Regions from separate parts of the Nocardia sp. NPDC003963 genome, predicted to be linked through region 3. Evidence: riboswitches for the same ligand, from Rfam matches in the RefSeq annotation. Region 3 holds a riboswitch; each other region holds the start of a gene.
The links. Region 3 has a riboswitch for S-adenosylmethionine ahead of ACWEWT_RS26425 (rhodanese-like domain-containing protein). Riboswitches for the same ligand answer to the same signal wherever they lie in the genome.
Positions count from the first base shown of each region.

Region 1: linked by a shared signal. The riboswitch ahead of metX (homoserine O-acetyltransferase MetX) and the one ahead of ACWEWT_RS26425 (rhodanese-like domain-containing protein) in region 3 are both predicted to bind S-adenosylmethionine.
Region 2: linked by a shared signal. The riboswitch ahead of ACWEWT_RS04195 (aminotransferase class V-fold PLP-dependent enzyme) and the one ahead of ACWEWT_RS26425 (rhodanese-like domain-containing protein) in region 3 are both predicted to bind S-adenosylmethionine.

Region 1 is NZ_JBSGIP010000017.1:25,209-29,951, reverse strand. Features, by position in the region: gene ACWEWT_RS23740 (hypothetical protein) at 1-259, shown strand, start outside; gene ACWEWT_RS23735 (DUF6745 domain-containing protein) at 304-1,359, shown strand; gene ACWEWT_RS23730 (DUF3017 domain-containing protein) at 1,468-1,713, shown strand; gene metX (homoserine O-acetyltransferase MetX) at 1,750-2,895, opposite strand; SAM riboswitch class IV at 3,147-3,257, opposite strand; gene ACWEWT_RS23720 (NADP-dependent isocitrate dehydrogenase) at 3,533-4,743, shown strand, end outside.
Region 2 is NZ_JBSGIP010000001.1:899,340-904,082, forward strand. Features, by position in the region: gene ACWEWT_RS04185 (LLM class flavin-dependent oxidoreductase) at 1-639, opposite strand, end outside; gene ACWEWT_RS04190 (TauD/TfdA dioxygenase family protein) at 898-1,839, shown strand; SAM riboswitch class IV at 2,002-2,115, shown strand; gene ACWEWT_RS04195 (aminotransferase class V-fold PLP-dependent enzyme) at 2,160-3,473, shown strand; gene ACWEWT_RS04200 (GNAT family N-acetyltransferase) at 3,576-4,743, shown strand, end outside.
Region 3 is NZ_JBSGIP010000022.1:89,720-94,462, forward strand. Features, by position in the region: gene ACWEWT_RS26405 (hypothetical protein) at 1-15, opposite strand, end outside; gene ACWEWT_RS26410 (amidohydrolase family protein) at 21-887, opposite strand; gene ACWEWT_RS26415 (FAD-dependent oxidoreductase) at 959-2,347, opposite strand; gene ACWEWT_RS26420 (Rv0361 family membrane protein) at 2,576-3,046, shown strand; SAM riboswitch class IV at 3,111-3,223, shown strand; gene ACWEWT_RS26425 (rhodanese-like domain-containing protein) at 3,241-3,657, shown strand; gene ACWEWT_RS26430 (O-succinylhomoserine sulfhydrylase) at 3,654-4,743, shown strand, end outside.

The DNA of each region.
Region 1 (4,743 bases), on a different contig from region 3:
GTGGCAGCCGGCCCGCCGGGATGCCCGGGGACGGATGGTGCTGGCACTGGGTGAGGTCACCGGCCACGCGCATGCCATCGCCGCGCCCGGCACGCTGTACCCCGATCCGCACCGGTCGGACAGCATGGTTCTGCAGCTGCCCGAGGGCGCCCGGCTGGTACACGAGGAACATTCCGTGATCACCCTGCCGAAAGGGTGGTACCGCGTGGTGCGCCAGCGCGAATACGTACCGGGTTCGGTGCGCATCGTCGCCGACTGACCGGCCACCGAAACCGCAGCACGAGAACAGGATCGAGTGACACTGTGACCGAATACGCCGAGTGGCGGGCGCTTTCCGCCGTGACCGGGCCGGGCGACCGGGCAGCCGCCGAACGAGGGGTGCGGCTCGCCTACGAACGGGCCGGTCTGCGCGCACCCGGACGGATCCGCTGGGCCCGTTCGCCGTTGGAGGCCGTGCGCATACTGTCGGAGGCGACGCTGTCGGGGGAGGCCGGTGCCCCGGTCCGGGAACAGGTGCGCAGTGCCCCGTGGGCCGCCGAGCGCGACCGGTTGCACACCGCATCGGGGGCCCGTGAGTTCGCCCGGCACTGGCAGGCCACCGGGGCCGGACTCTGGGAACTGACCGCACCCGTTGTCAATCGGATCCGGGAGGGTGTGGTCGCCGCGGTGGCCCCCGTTGCGGAGGAACCGGCCGACGAACCGGGCCTCGCCCGCCCGGCGGGGCAGGAGGAACTGCGGGCGCGGCTGTTGCTGCTGGACGCGGTGATGGGGCAGCACGACGCGGCTTGGCTGTGCGCCTTCGATACCGGCGCGGGGACCCCGCTGGAGGGGCTGGCCGCGGTGGCGCGGGAGGCCGGCTGGTGGTGGCCGTACGAGAACCTCGTGGTACTCAGCGAACGCCCCACGGCGCTGTACCGGGACGAGGCCGGCCGGTTGGACCGTGGTGACGGTCCGGCGATCGGCTACTCCGACGATTTCGCGCTCTACGCCTGGCGGGGGATGCCGGTCCCCGGCGAATTCATCGCCGAACTCGCGACACTCACCGCCGATCGGATCCGCACCGAGGAGAACGCGGAGCTGCGCCGGGTGATGCTCGAACACTACGGATACGACCGGTACCTGTCGGAATCGGGCGCCGAACCGGTACAGCGCGACGAGACCGGAATCCTCTGGCGGATCCCGCTGACCGGCGACGAGGACGTCGTCATGGTCGAGGTGGTCAATTCGACGCCCGAACCCGACGGCACCAGCCGCACCTATTGGCTCCGGGTGCCGCCGGCCACCCGGACCGCGCGGGAAGGTGTCGCCTGGACCTTCGGTGTCGGCGAGGCGGACTACCGACCGCTCGTGCAGACCTGATCCGCCGGATCTGGAACAATCGCCCTCGTGACCGACGCCGCGACTGGAACCGACGACGATCCCGGCACCGGCAACCGATGGGCCGGTTTTCTCCGCTACCACCTGCCCATGGTCGTGGTGGCGGTGGTGGTGCTCATCGCCGTGGTTTTCGTCGCGCAGGACCGCTGGCGTCGTGGTGCCTTCTTCTTCGGCGGTGCCACGCTCATCGCGGCCGCGTTCCGGCTGTGCCTGCCGACGGTCCGGGTCGGACTGCTGGCAGTGCGCAGCAAACCGTTCGATGTGGGTGCCCTGACTCTGCTGGGCGGTGCCGTGGTCTTCCTCGCCGCGACCATCAATACGCTCGGCGTGGGCTGATCGGCCCGTGGCCGCGGCGCCCGCCCGGACCGGTACTCAGCGTCCGGCGCGGGCCAGGTTCATCGTCTGGACCAGCAGTTTCCCGATGGCCGCGGCCTCGGTGAGGAAGGCATCGTGCCCGTCGCGGGAGGCGATGACCTCGAAATGCCGGCACCCCGGCAGTCCGTCGGCCAGTTCCTGCTGGGTGTGCAGGGGATACAGGCGATCGGAGTCGATACCGCCCACGATGCACGGCACCTCGGTGGTGGCCATGGCGGCCTCGATACCGCCGCGCCCGCGGCCGATATCGTGGCGGTTCATCGCCTCGCTCAACAGCACATAGGTCGCCGGGTCGAACCGCCGGCCCAGCTTCTCGGCCTGGTATTCCAGATAGCTCTGCACCGCGTACCGCCCCCCGTTGCGGGGGTCCTCGCCCTCCTGGGCACTATTGGCGAACCGGCTGTCCAGTTCGATCTCGGTGCGGTAGGTGAGGTGCGCGATCCGCCGGGCGATACCCATCCCGGCCATCGGTGCGCGACCGGTGCCGTGATAATCGCCACCCTGCCAGTCCGGATCACTGGTGATGGCCGCGATCTGGGTGCTCTGGGTGCCGATCTGGTCGGCGGTGGCCCGCGGGCCCACCGCGAGGATCAGCGCGGCGGCCAGTCGTTGCGGGGCCAGCAGCATCCATTCCAGGACGCGCATACCCCCCATCGAGCCACCGACCGCCGCGGCCAGCCGGGGTACACCCAGCAGATCGAACAGTTTCAACTCGGCGGTCACCTGATCCCGGATGGAGATCTCCGGAAATCGCGAACCCCACGGCGAACTGTCCGGCGCCGGCGCGGCCGGGCCGGTGCTGCCCTGACAGCCGCCGAGCACATTGGTCGCCACGACGCACCATTCGTCGGTATCGATCGGTGCTCCGGGACCGACCATCCCGTTCCACCAGCCGGCCTGTGGATGTTCGGCCGTCGGGTCACCCGCGACATGTGAGTCGCCGGTGAGCGCATGTTCGATGAGGACGATGTTGTCCATGGCCGGCGAGAGCTCGCCCCAGCGCTGTACGGCCAGCCGGACCTGAGGTAACTCGGCACCGTTCTCCAGGGCGAGTTCACCGATGTCCACATGGCCGAGGGTGCCGTCGGGCGGGGGTAACTGGGCCACGGGCCGAGCCGTGGTCGATTCGGTGCCCACCTTCACGCGAGGACTTCCGCCGAACCGGCGGCCCGTAGTGATGTCCGGAGCGTATGAATCGCCGCGGTGGACCCGGCGGTGCGGGTGCCGGGGGCACTCGACGCGACCGAAGGGGTCCGGCGGGACGCTCCGGCGGCGGATGCGCCGGGGACGCTGTGATCGGTCATATCGTGCTCCAGAAAATGGGGGATTTCTCGTCGAATCGTGAGATCGCCGCGTTCAACGCGACCAGCACCGGCACAAATCGACAACCTCCTGACGTGCGCTTGCTCCCGGCTCTCGGAAGCCCGGTCATCACCCGGAGCACCCCACCGCAGCAGGAGGGTTGCCGGCCAGCGAGCCGGGGCTTGACGCTGGCGCTCATGACCTGCCGAATATGGTAACCGGGCACCGGTACCGATCGAAATCCGCATACGCGCCCTCCGGGTAATCTTGTGGTGCGATTCACCCATGTGAGATCTCACGACCGGGGCTGGCTGCACCGTGCGACGACCACAAGCAGTACGCTCGTCTTGGTTACACCAGACGTCTCGTGGACAACGCGGGATGTATACGTTGTCTGTTGAACAGCTGGGGTCCGCTCACAAGCGTGTTCGCCTGGCCGTGCAATGAGGGCACCAGTCTTAGGAGGACACGAAGATCCATGTCCAAGATCAAGGTTGAAGGTACCGTCGTAGAACTCGACGGCGACGAGATGACTCGGATCATCTGGCAGTTCATCAAGGACAAGCTGATCCACCCGTACCTCGACGTGAACCTCGAGTATTACGACCTCGGCATCGAGTACCGCGACAAGACCGACGACCAGGTCACCGTGGACGCCGCCAACGCCATCAAACAGCACGGTGTCGGCGTGAAATGCGCGACGATCACCCCCGACGAGGCCCGCGTCGAGGAATTCGGCCTCAAGAAGATGTGGCGCTCGCCCAACGGCACCATCCGCAATATTCTCGGCGGCACCATCTTCCGCGCGCCGATCATCATCTCCAATGTCCCGCGCCTGGTACCCGGCTGGACCAAACCGATCATCATCGGCCGTCACGCCTTCGGTGACCAGTACCGCGCCACCGATTTCAAGGTCTTCCAGTCCGGCACCGTCACCCTCACCTTCACCCCCGAGGACGGCAGCGAGCCCATCGTGCACGAGGTCGTGCAGATGCCGGAAGACGGCGGCGTCGTCATGGGTATGTACAACTTCAAGAAATCCATCGAGGATTTCGCGCGCGCCTCGTTCAACTACGGGCTGCAGCAGAACTACCCGGTCTACATGTCGACCAAGAACACCATCCTCAAGGCCTACGACGGCATGTTCAAGGACACCTTCGAGGAAGTGTTCGAGGCCGAGTTCAAGAGCCAGTTCGAGGCGGCCGGTCTCACCTACGAGCACCGGCTGATCGACGATATGGTCGCCTCCTCCATGAAGTGGGAGGGCGGCTACGTCTGGGCCTGCAAGAACTACGACGGCGATGTGCAGTCCGATACGGTCGCGCAGGGCTTCGGCTCGCTCGGCCTGATGACCTCCGTACTGCTCACCCCGGACGGGCAGACCTGTGAGGCCGAGGCCGCGCACGGCACGGTCACCCGGCACTACCGGCAGCATCAGCAGGGTAAGCCGACGTCGACCAACCCGATCGCGTCGATCTTCGCCTGGACCCGTGGCCTGGAGCACCGGGGCAAACTGGACAACACCCCCGAGGTCATCGGTTTCGCGCAGACTCTCGAGGACGTGGTCATCAAGACCGTCGAGGGTGGGCAGATGACCAAGGATCTCGCCGCGCTGGTCGGCGGGGATCAGGGCTACCTCACCACGGAGGAGTTCCTGGCGGCGCTGGACGCCAACCTGGCCCGCGCGCT
Region 2 (4,743 bases), on a different contig from region 3:
GCGCAGCCGTTCGATGCGCTCGCGGACCCCGGCCAGCGGTTCACCCCAGAACAGCTGGACATCGGCTTCGGTCGCGGCGACCCGCTCGGCGGCCGCCGACGCGCCACCGAAGTAGAGCTTCGGGTGCGGACGGCCCCCGCGTACCTCGATCCGCGGCGTAACGGTGGATCCGTCCACCCGGTAGTGCTCACCCCGGTAGGTGACGTTCTCCTCGGTCCACAACCGGCGGACCAGCCGGATGAATTCCCGGGTGCGGGCGTAGCGGTCGGCCTGATCCTCCTCGGCCGCCCCGTAGGCCGCGAGATCGTCCTTGCCGGAGACGATATTGATCCGCAGGCGGCCTCCGGTCAGATGGTCCAGACTCGCCGCGGCGGAGGCGAAATGGGCGGGTTGCCAGTAGCCGGGGCGGATCGCCACCAGCGGTTCGAAGGTGGTGGTCCGGGCCGCCAGCGCAGTGGCGACCGTGAACGTATCCGGCCGTCCCCAGCCGGTACCGATCAACGCGCCCTGCCAGCCGTACTCTTCGAGTGCCCGAGCCTGGACAGTCAGTGTTTCCAGACTGTTGTGATCGGCGGTGACAGCATCACCGCGATGCCCGGCGGCCACCTGATTCGGGATGTACCAGAGGTATTCGGCCATCGGGGCGGCTCCTGTTCGCTTGCTGGTGATCGGCCGACCGGCAGGGGTGGTCGTACGGAGAGAACGATGCGCCGTATTCCCGGTCCGGGCTACGAACCGGATCACCGTGATTCGAAATTCTCGGTCGGCGAGCGGATCTCGAGCCGAACTCGACCGAATGTGCAGAAAATCTTGCCGATCCCAACGGTCGGGTAATCGACCGGGCCGGACATAGCCTTTCCCCGATATCTCGTCCGGACGAATCAGGCGGTGTTTCCGATGACAATCTCAGCGACAGAACCCATTTCCGCGGCACCGGCGATCACGGTGCTGCCGCAATCGGGTTACACCGGCGCCGAGATCGCCGGAGTCGATCTCTCCCGGGATCTCTCCGACGAGGTGATCACCGAGATCAGGCAGGCACTGCTCGAATGGAAGGTGGTGTTCTTCCGCGACCAGACGATCGGGCACGCGGAACAGATCGCCTTCGCGCGCCGATTCGGGAAGGTGACTCCGGCCCACCCCTACGAGGACAATCCGCCGGAGGGGTTCCCCGAAATCCTGCCGATCGACAGCCGGCGCTACGACGTGCAATACGGGCGTAAACGCACGTCCTACGACAGCAGCTGGCACACCGATGTCACCGCGCTGGTGAATCCGCCGGCCTTCTCGATCCTGCGGGCCGATATCCTGCCGCCCTACGGTGGGGATACCGCGTGGACCAATCTGGTGGCCGCCTATGCGAACCTGCCCGCGGAGTTGCGTGACTTCCTGGACACCCTCGACGCCGAACACACCTTCGACAATCGCGCCGCACGGCGCAGCAGCCGGGCCGAGGCGATCGCCAGCAACCCGCTGCGCACCTTCCATCCGGTCGTCCGGGTGCACCCGGAAACGGGGGAGCGGGCACTGTTCGTGAGCCCCGGCTTCACCCGCCGGGCCAAGAACATCCGTCAGCTCGGACCACGGCTGAGCTCGCATCTTTTCGACGCCCTGTGGGAAGCGGCGACGCGTACCGAGTACACCGTCCGCTTCCGCTGGCAGCCGGGCAGTATCGCGTTCTGGGACAACCGCGCGACCGCGCACCTCGCGATCCCGGATGCCGGGCACCTCGGACACGATCGGGTGCTCTACCGGGTGACGATCGAAGGCGATGTACCGCAGGGCGTGGACGGCCGCCTGTCGGAATCGGTCGAGGGCGATCCGTTCTACGGTTCCTGAGCGGGCACCCGGGGGACGGGTTCGGCCGGGTCGCAACCGGCGGTGCGGACGACCCGGTCCGGCGGACCGGTGGGTGCGCGCGGCGACGAGCGGGCCGCGCCGAAATCGAGCCGTCGTCGGGTCGAGTTGACAACCCGGAGGTCCTCTGACAACCTCGCACCAGGTCATGAGTGCCAGCGTGAAGCCCCGGCTTGCTGGCCGGCAACCCTCCTCCGCGGTGGGGTGCCCCGGGTGACGACCTGGCCGCTGCTCGACCGAGCGCGGCAAGCGCGGACTCCGTTCACCCGAGATCCGGAGTCCCTCCACGAAGGGATCACGTGATGACCGCTGTACTCGACCCCTCCTGCGCCCTCGCCCGGGTATCCGGCGACGAGCTGCGGGTTCCGCTGGTACAGGGCGGTACTCGCGGCTACGCGAATTTCGACTACGCGGCCAGCGCTCCGGCTCTCGCACAGGTGGCCGATCGGGTCGCCGGGCTGCTGCCGTACTACGCGAGTGTGCACCGTGGCGCGGGCTACGCCTCGCGGATCTCCACCCAGTGCTACGAGGCGGCCCGCGAAACCGTGCGTGATTTCCTGCGCTGCGCCGCCGATCAGGAGGTCGTGTTCACCCGCAACACCACCGACGCGCTGAACCTGCTGGCCGGTTGTGTGCCGGGCGATACCGTGGTGCTGGATATCGAGCACCACGCGAATCTCCTGCCCTGGACCCGGCGCGGCCGCCGGGTGGTGTCCGCGGCGGACACTCTGGCCGGGACGATCGACCGGGTCGCCGCGGAACTGCGCGCGCGGCCCGCCGCCCTGCTCGCGGTGACCGGTGCGTCCAATGTCACCGGGGAGGTGCTGCCGCTGGCGGAGCTCACGGCGCTCGCGCACCGCCACGGCACGCGGATCGTGGTGGACGCGGCACAGCTGGCGCCGCACCGGCGAATCGATCTGGGCGCCACGGATATCGACTATGTGGTCTTCTCCGGCCACAAGCTGTACGCGCCCTTCGGTGCCGGAGTGCTCGCCGGACGCCGCGACTGGCTCGACGCCGCCCCGCCGTATCTGGCCGGCGGCGGCGCGGTCACCGAGGTCACCGCCGAAACCGCGGCATGGGCGGCGGCCCCGCATCGGCACGAGGCAGGTTCACCGAACGTACTGGGTGCCGCGGCGCTGGCCGCGGCCTGTGACGTGCTGGCCGGACTCGGCGACTCCGCCGATGCGCACGAGCGTGTGCTCACCGACCGGTTACGCGACGGACTCGCCGGGATCGCCGGTGTCCGATGCCTGCGGATCTGGGCCGACAGCCCGGATCGCGTGGGAATAGTGGCCTTCACCGTCGCCGGTTTCGAAGCGGGACGGGTCGCCGCGTATCTGTCGGCGGAACACGCGATCGGCGTACGTGACGGCCGCTTCTGCGCACATCCGCTGCTGGCCCGATTCGGTATCGACGCCGCGCTGCGTGCCAGTATCGGCCTCGGTACCACGGCCGCCGATATCGATCGCCTCCTCGACGCCGTGCGATCGCTGGTCGCCCGCGGTCCCCGGTGGGACTACTCCTGCTCGGCGGGACGGTGGGATCCGGTACCGGAGACGCGGCCGGGCCTGGCCGCGGGGGCGGCGCCGGGCTCGGCACCGTGCGTGATCTAGCGCCGCGCCCGATATGACAAGGTTTCCCATGAGCAACAGCGGGCGGGCCGGCTGTGCCCGGCGCGTGTCCGCATCGAGCCCGACCCACCGGAGTGACCCGATATGCCCATAGATATCGATATATTGACCGATCCGGCGGATCTCCGTACCGCGCAGCAGGTGTTCCGTACCGCGATGGTCGGTGTCCCGCCGCTGTCGGCGGAGGCCGGGGATTCGCTGCACGAACCGGGTCGCACGCTCGGTGCGCGCGTCGAGGGTGCCCTGGTGGGAACGGCGAACTCGTACACCAGCTGGCTGGTGGCGCCGGGCGGTGACCGCCTCCCGCACGCCGCGGTCACCCATGTCGGGGTCCTGTCCACGCATGCCCGGCAGGGGATCGCGAGCGCGCTGCTGCGCCGGCAACTCGGCGAGATCGCCGCGCGCGGGGAGGTCGTGGCCTCGCTGCGAGCCACCCAGGGCGGGATCTACGAACGGTTCGGGTACGGAGTCGCCGGGTCCTCGGCCCGCTGCGAGATCGATGTGCACCGGGCCCGCCTCCGCGATACCGTCCCCGCGGCCGGGCCGGTTCGACTACTCGCGCCCGCCGACGCCTGGGAGGTGCCCGCCAAGATCTACGCCACCGCGGACGTGGCGTGGACCGGGGCCATCGATCGTCCCCCGTACTGGTGGCGGTTACAGGAGCTGATGCGGGGGCACGGTCATATCGCCGTACACGGAGAACCCGGTGCGGAGGACGGGTTCGTCCGCTACCGCGCCGCCGAGTCCACCGAATGGACCCGTGGTCCGCGGCGGACCGTGGTGGTGGAGGATCTGGTGGCGACCACTCCGGCCGCCTATATCGGCCTGGTCCGGCATCTGCTCGGTGCCGATATCGTCGACGCGGTCGTACTGAACGCGTCCGCGCCCGACTCCCCGCTGCGGTATCTGCTGACCGACGAACGAGCACTGCGGGTCACCGATATCCGGGACGAGACCTGGTTGCGGCTGATCGATGTACCGGCCGCGCTGGCCCGCCGCGCCTACCGGCCGGGGCCGGCGGTGACCGTCGCGGTGACCGACCCGCTCCTGACCACCAACACCGGGACCTACCGGATCGCGGACGGCACTGTGACCGCGGTGGACGAACCCGCCGATCTCACCACCGATATCGCCGCCCTGGGTGCGGCCTATCTCGGCGGCACTCGCTGGCGTCATCTCGCGCTCGCGGGCCGCGTCACCGAGCATCGGCCCGGTGCCGCGGCGGCCGCGGACGTACTGTTCGAGGTCGACG
Region 3 (4,743 bases):
CCACAGCGCAAGCACTGCTGTCAGCTGCGTCCGGGCCGCTTCTGGACGATGGGTAGCGGCCGGGTGGTGCCGTCGTGTACCGGGGGCCGGTCGTCCCGGGGCGGAACGATCAGCGGCAGTGTCGGAGTCGGATCCTCGATGGTTCGATCCACCGCGGGCAATCCGTAGAACGCGCGGGCATTGTCCTCGAGGACCGCGTTCATATCCGTGCCCACCACATCGCAGATCAATTCCACATCCGATTCCCGGAACGGCCGGCCGGCGCGGGAACCGGGTAGATCGCTGCCGAACATCAGCGCCTCCGGATTGACCGCGTGGATCCGGCGCAGCGCCGTAGCGATATTCATATCGACCCGGCCGAAACCGGTCGCCTTCACCCGCGCCCCGCGATCGACCAGATTCAGCAGATACGACAGCCCCTCCGCGGACATGCCGAGGTGGTCGATGGAAACCTTCGGCAGTTTCAGGATCACCGGTTGCAGCGAGGCCAGCATCTGGCCGTCCACATAGATCTCCACATGCCAGCCCGCCAACTCGTGGGCGCGCAGGGCCTGCCGGGTCATGGTCGTGATATCGGCGGCCGCGCGTTTGAGGTTGAACCGGACCGCGCGCACTCCGGCCTCGTGCAGGTCCAGGATCTCCGAATCCGAGGCGTCCAGATCGAGACGGGTCACCCCCACCCAGCCGGGGCCCAGTTCGGCCAGGGCGGCCCGCAGATAGCTCTGGTCGTTGCCCTGGAACGATGCGCTCACCACCGCGCCACCGGAAGGCCGGAACCGAGCCATCCGTCGCCGGTAGTCGGCGATGGTATAGGGCTCCGGTAGATAGCCTTCGTTCTCGATCAGCGGAAAACGCGGATCGATGATGTGCACATGGGCGTCGAACACTGCTACAGCATGCCTGAGATGTCGGGGTATCCGCTCCTCCCGGCGGTGGAACGGGAGGAGCGGACCACGGATTAGACCTTGTGGGGTTCGCTGGCGCGCAGCATATCCTCGCGCTCGACGACCTTGACCCGCTCGCGGCCCTCGGGCTCGCCCAGCGACCGCTCGTGCGCGTCGAGCCGGTACCAGCCGGCCCAGGTGGTGAACGGGATACCCCGGCCCTCCAGGAATTCGAGCACGGCTTCGGGCTCCGGGCTCTCCGCCGCGGCGAAGTTCTTGCTGTCGTCGACGAGGCAGGCGACCGTTTCGTTCGCGTCGCCCTTGGTGTGGCCGATGAGCCCGACCGGACCGCGCTTGATCCAGCCGGTCACATAGGTGCCGGGCAGGTAGCGGGCGGCACCGTCGGCGTTCTCGTCGACCAGGACCCGGCCGGCCTCGTTCGGGATGACGCCGGCCTGGTCGTCGAAGGGCAGTTCGGAGATGTTCTGTGACAGGTAACCGACGGCGCGGTAGATCGCCTGCACATCCCATTCCTTGAAGGTGCCGCTGCCCTTGACATTGCCGGTGCCGTCGAGCTGGGTGCGCTCGGTCCGCAGACCCACGACCTTGCCGTCCTCGCCGAGGATCTCGGAGGGGGATTCGAAGAAGTGCAGGAACAACTTGTGCGGGCGGTCGCCCTGATCGCGAATGGCCCACTGTTCGAGGGTGTTGGCCACCATATCGACCTGTTTGGAGTGGCGGCGCGCGGCCTCGGAGCCCTCGTCGTAGTCGATGTCCTCCGGATCGACGATGACCTCGATCGTCGGGGAATGGTCGAGTTCGCGCAGTTCCAGCGGAGTGAACTTGGCCTGCGCCGGACCGCGGCGGCCGAATACGTGCACCTCGACGGCCTTGTTGCCCTTCAGGCCCTCGTACACGTTCGGCGGGATCTCGGTCGGCAGCAGCTCGTCACCGGTTTTGGCCAGCACCCGCGCCACATCGAGCGCGACATTGCCGACACCGAGGACCGCGACCTTCTCCGCGTCCAGCGGCCAGGTGCGCGGAACGTCAGGGTGGCCGTCGTACCAGGACACGAAATCGGCCGCGCCGTAGGAGCCGTCCAGGTCGATCCCCGGGATCGGCAGTGCCCGGTCGGCGTTGGCACCGGTGGAGAAGATCACCGCGTCGTAGAAACGGCGGAGATCGGACAGGGTGATATCGGTGCCGTAGTCGATATTGCCGAGCAGGCGCACCTGCTCCTTGTCCAGCACCTTGTGCAGCGCGGTGACGATTCCCTTGATCCGTGGATGGTCCGGAGCCACGCCGTAGCGGATCAGTCCGAACGGGGCGGGCATCCGCTCGAACAGATCGATCGAGACGTCTGCATCGGATTTCATCAACGCGTCAGCGGCATAGATACCGGCCGGCCCGGCCCCGACGATCGCGATCCGAAGCGGGCGGTTCGCTTCCTTCTGCTCGGTCATCTGTTACGCGCACCCTTATCGGTCGAAAGAATCACTGGCGTTGTTGTTAGCTTAGGCTAACTTGACGCGCGGCTCGTATGCACCTACATCGCGCCGTCCGCGGGCGGCTGTTCACCGTTCGTCTTCCCACGTCTGTGCGGGTAGCGCTGTACTGCGGCACCCACCTCACCCGCGATTCTATCGGGGTGTGGGCACAGACCGATCCGGGGACCAGGGATGATCGTCGGTATGACCGACAACGGAGGAGCCGAGGAGCAGCCGGCCACCGAATCCGGCGACGAGGAACGACCGCGCTCGATCACCCCGTTCATCGTGGCCGCGGCGGTCGCGGCACTGGTCCTGGCCGGCGTGCTGATCGCCGGCCTGGTGTCGCCCGCTGAGAAAAATGTCACAGATTCCGACCGGATCAACGGAGCGGTCCGCGAATTCGCCGAGGCGAACAGCCGCTACGGGGTGGCCCCGCCCCGCGAAGCGGTCTGTCCCGGTTTCGTACCCGCGCGCTCACCGCTGGCCGGACAACTGAAGCCCGGCGAGACCGGGAAGGACATCGAGATCACGAGATTCGGCCCCGTCCAGGTCAACGGCGATACGGCGACCGTCGAAGTGACCAGCCGGGTCGAGGGCGACGAGAAGACCGCGACCTGGTGGCTGTTCCACACCGACGACGACTGGCTGGTGTGCAACCAGCCGGTCGAATGATTCCACCGGGCACGTCAACCGGGGTTTGACACGGCCGGGCCGGGCCGGGCAATCTCATTCCTTAGGTCATGAGTACCAGTGCCAAGCCCCGGCTCGCTGGTCGGCAACCCTCCTCCGCGGTGGGGTGCTCCGGGTGACGACCTGGCGCGCATCGATCGGATGCGGCAAGTGCGGATTCGCAGGAGGTGCCACGTATGAGTTACGCAGGGGATATCGGCCCGCAGCAGGCATGGGAGCTGCTGACCGAACATCCGGACGCAGTCCTGGTGGATGTGCGGACCGAAGCCGAGTGGAAGTTCGTCGGGGTACCCGACACCAGCCCGATCGCCAAACCCACCCTGCTCGTCGAGTGGGTCGACGGCACCGGAGCCCGCAATACCGAATTCGTCGACCAGCTGCGTAGCGCGCTGGCCGACCGCCCCGCCGACGCACCCGTGCTCTTCCTCTGTCGCTCCGGTCAGCGCTCGGCCCACGCGGCCGACGCCGCCACAGCGGCCGGTATCGCTCCCGCCTACAACATCAGTGAGGGATTCGAGGGACCGCTCGACGCACTCGGACACCGCGGCGGCGCCGGCTGGCGAGCCGACGGACTCCCCTGGCGGCAGTCGTGATCAGCGGCGGCTCGTTCGAACGTCCGCTACCCGAAGGAGTCGGACCGGCGACACTGGGCGTCCGCGGCGGCCTGACCCGATCGGGATTCGACGAAACCTCCGAGGCCCTCTACCTGAACTCCGGGTTCGTCTACGCCAGCGCCGAAGCCGCCGAAGCCGCCTTCACCGGCGACAACCCGCACTATGTGTACTCCCGCTACGGCAACCCCACCGTGACCACCTTCCAGGAACGGATGCGGCTGCTCGACAACGCCGAAGCCTGTTTCGCGACCGCCAGCGGTATGGCCGCGGTCTTCGTCGCACTCGGCGCGCTACTGAAGGCAGGCGATCGGCTGGTAGCCGCCCGCAGCCTGTTCGGGTCCTGTTTCGTGGTGTGCAACGAGATCCTGCCCCGCTGGGGCGTGGAGACGGTTTTCGTCGACGGTGAAGACCTCGACCAGTGGGAAGCCGCCCTCGCCGAACCGACCACCGCGGTGTTCTTCGAAACCCCGGCCAACCCGATGCAGACCCTGGTCGACGTACGCAAGGTCTGCGAACTGGCCCACGCCGCGGGCGCCCAGGTCGTACTGGACAATGTCTTCGCCACCCCCCTGCTGCAGCGTGGATTCGAACTCGGCGCCGACGTAGTGGTCTATTCGGGCACCAAACACATCGACGGCCAGGGCCGGGTACTCGGCGGCGCCATCCTCGGCACCGCGGACTACATCGAAGGCCCGGTGAAAACGCTCATGCGCCATACCGGCCCCGCACTGAGCCCGTTCAACGCTTGGACATTGCTCAAAGGCCTGGAAACGATGCCGCTGCGGGTCCGGCAGTCCACCGATTCGGCGCTGCGGATCGCGCAGTACCTCGACGAACACCCGGCCGTGAGCTGGGTTCGCTACCCGCTCCTGGAATCGCACCCCCAGTACGCCCTGGCGGCCGAACAGATGAGCGGCGGCGGCACCGTGGTGACCTTCGAACTGAAGGCCGCCGCCGACCACGCGAAGAAACGAGCCTTCGAAGTACTCAACGGCCTGCGGATCGTCGATATCTCCAACAACCTCGGCGACGCGAAAAGCCTCATCACCCATCCGGCCACCACCA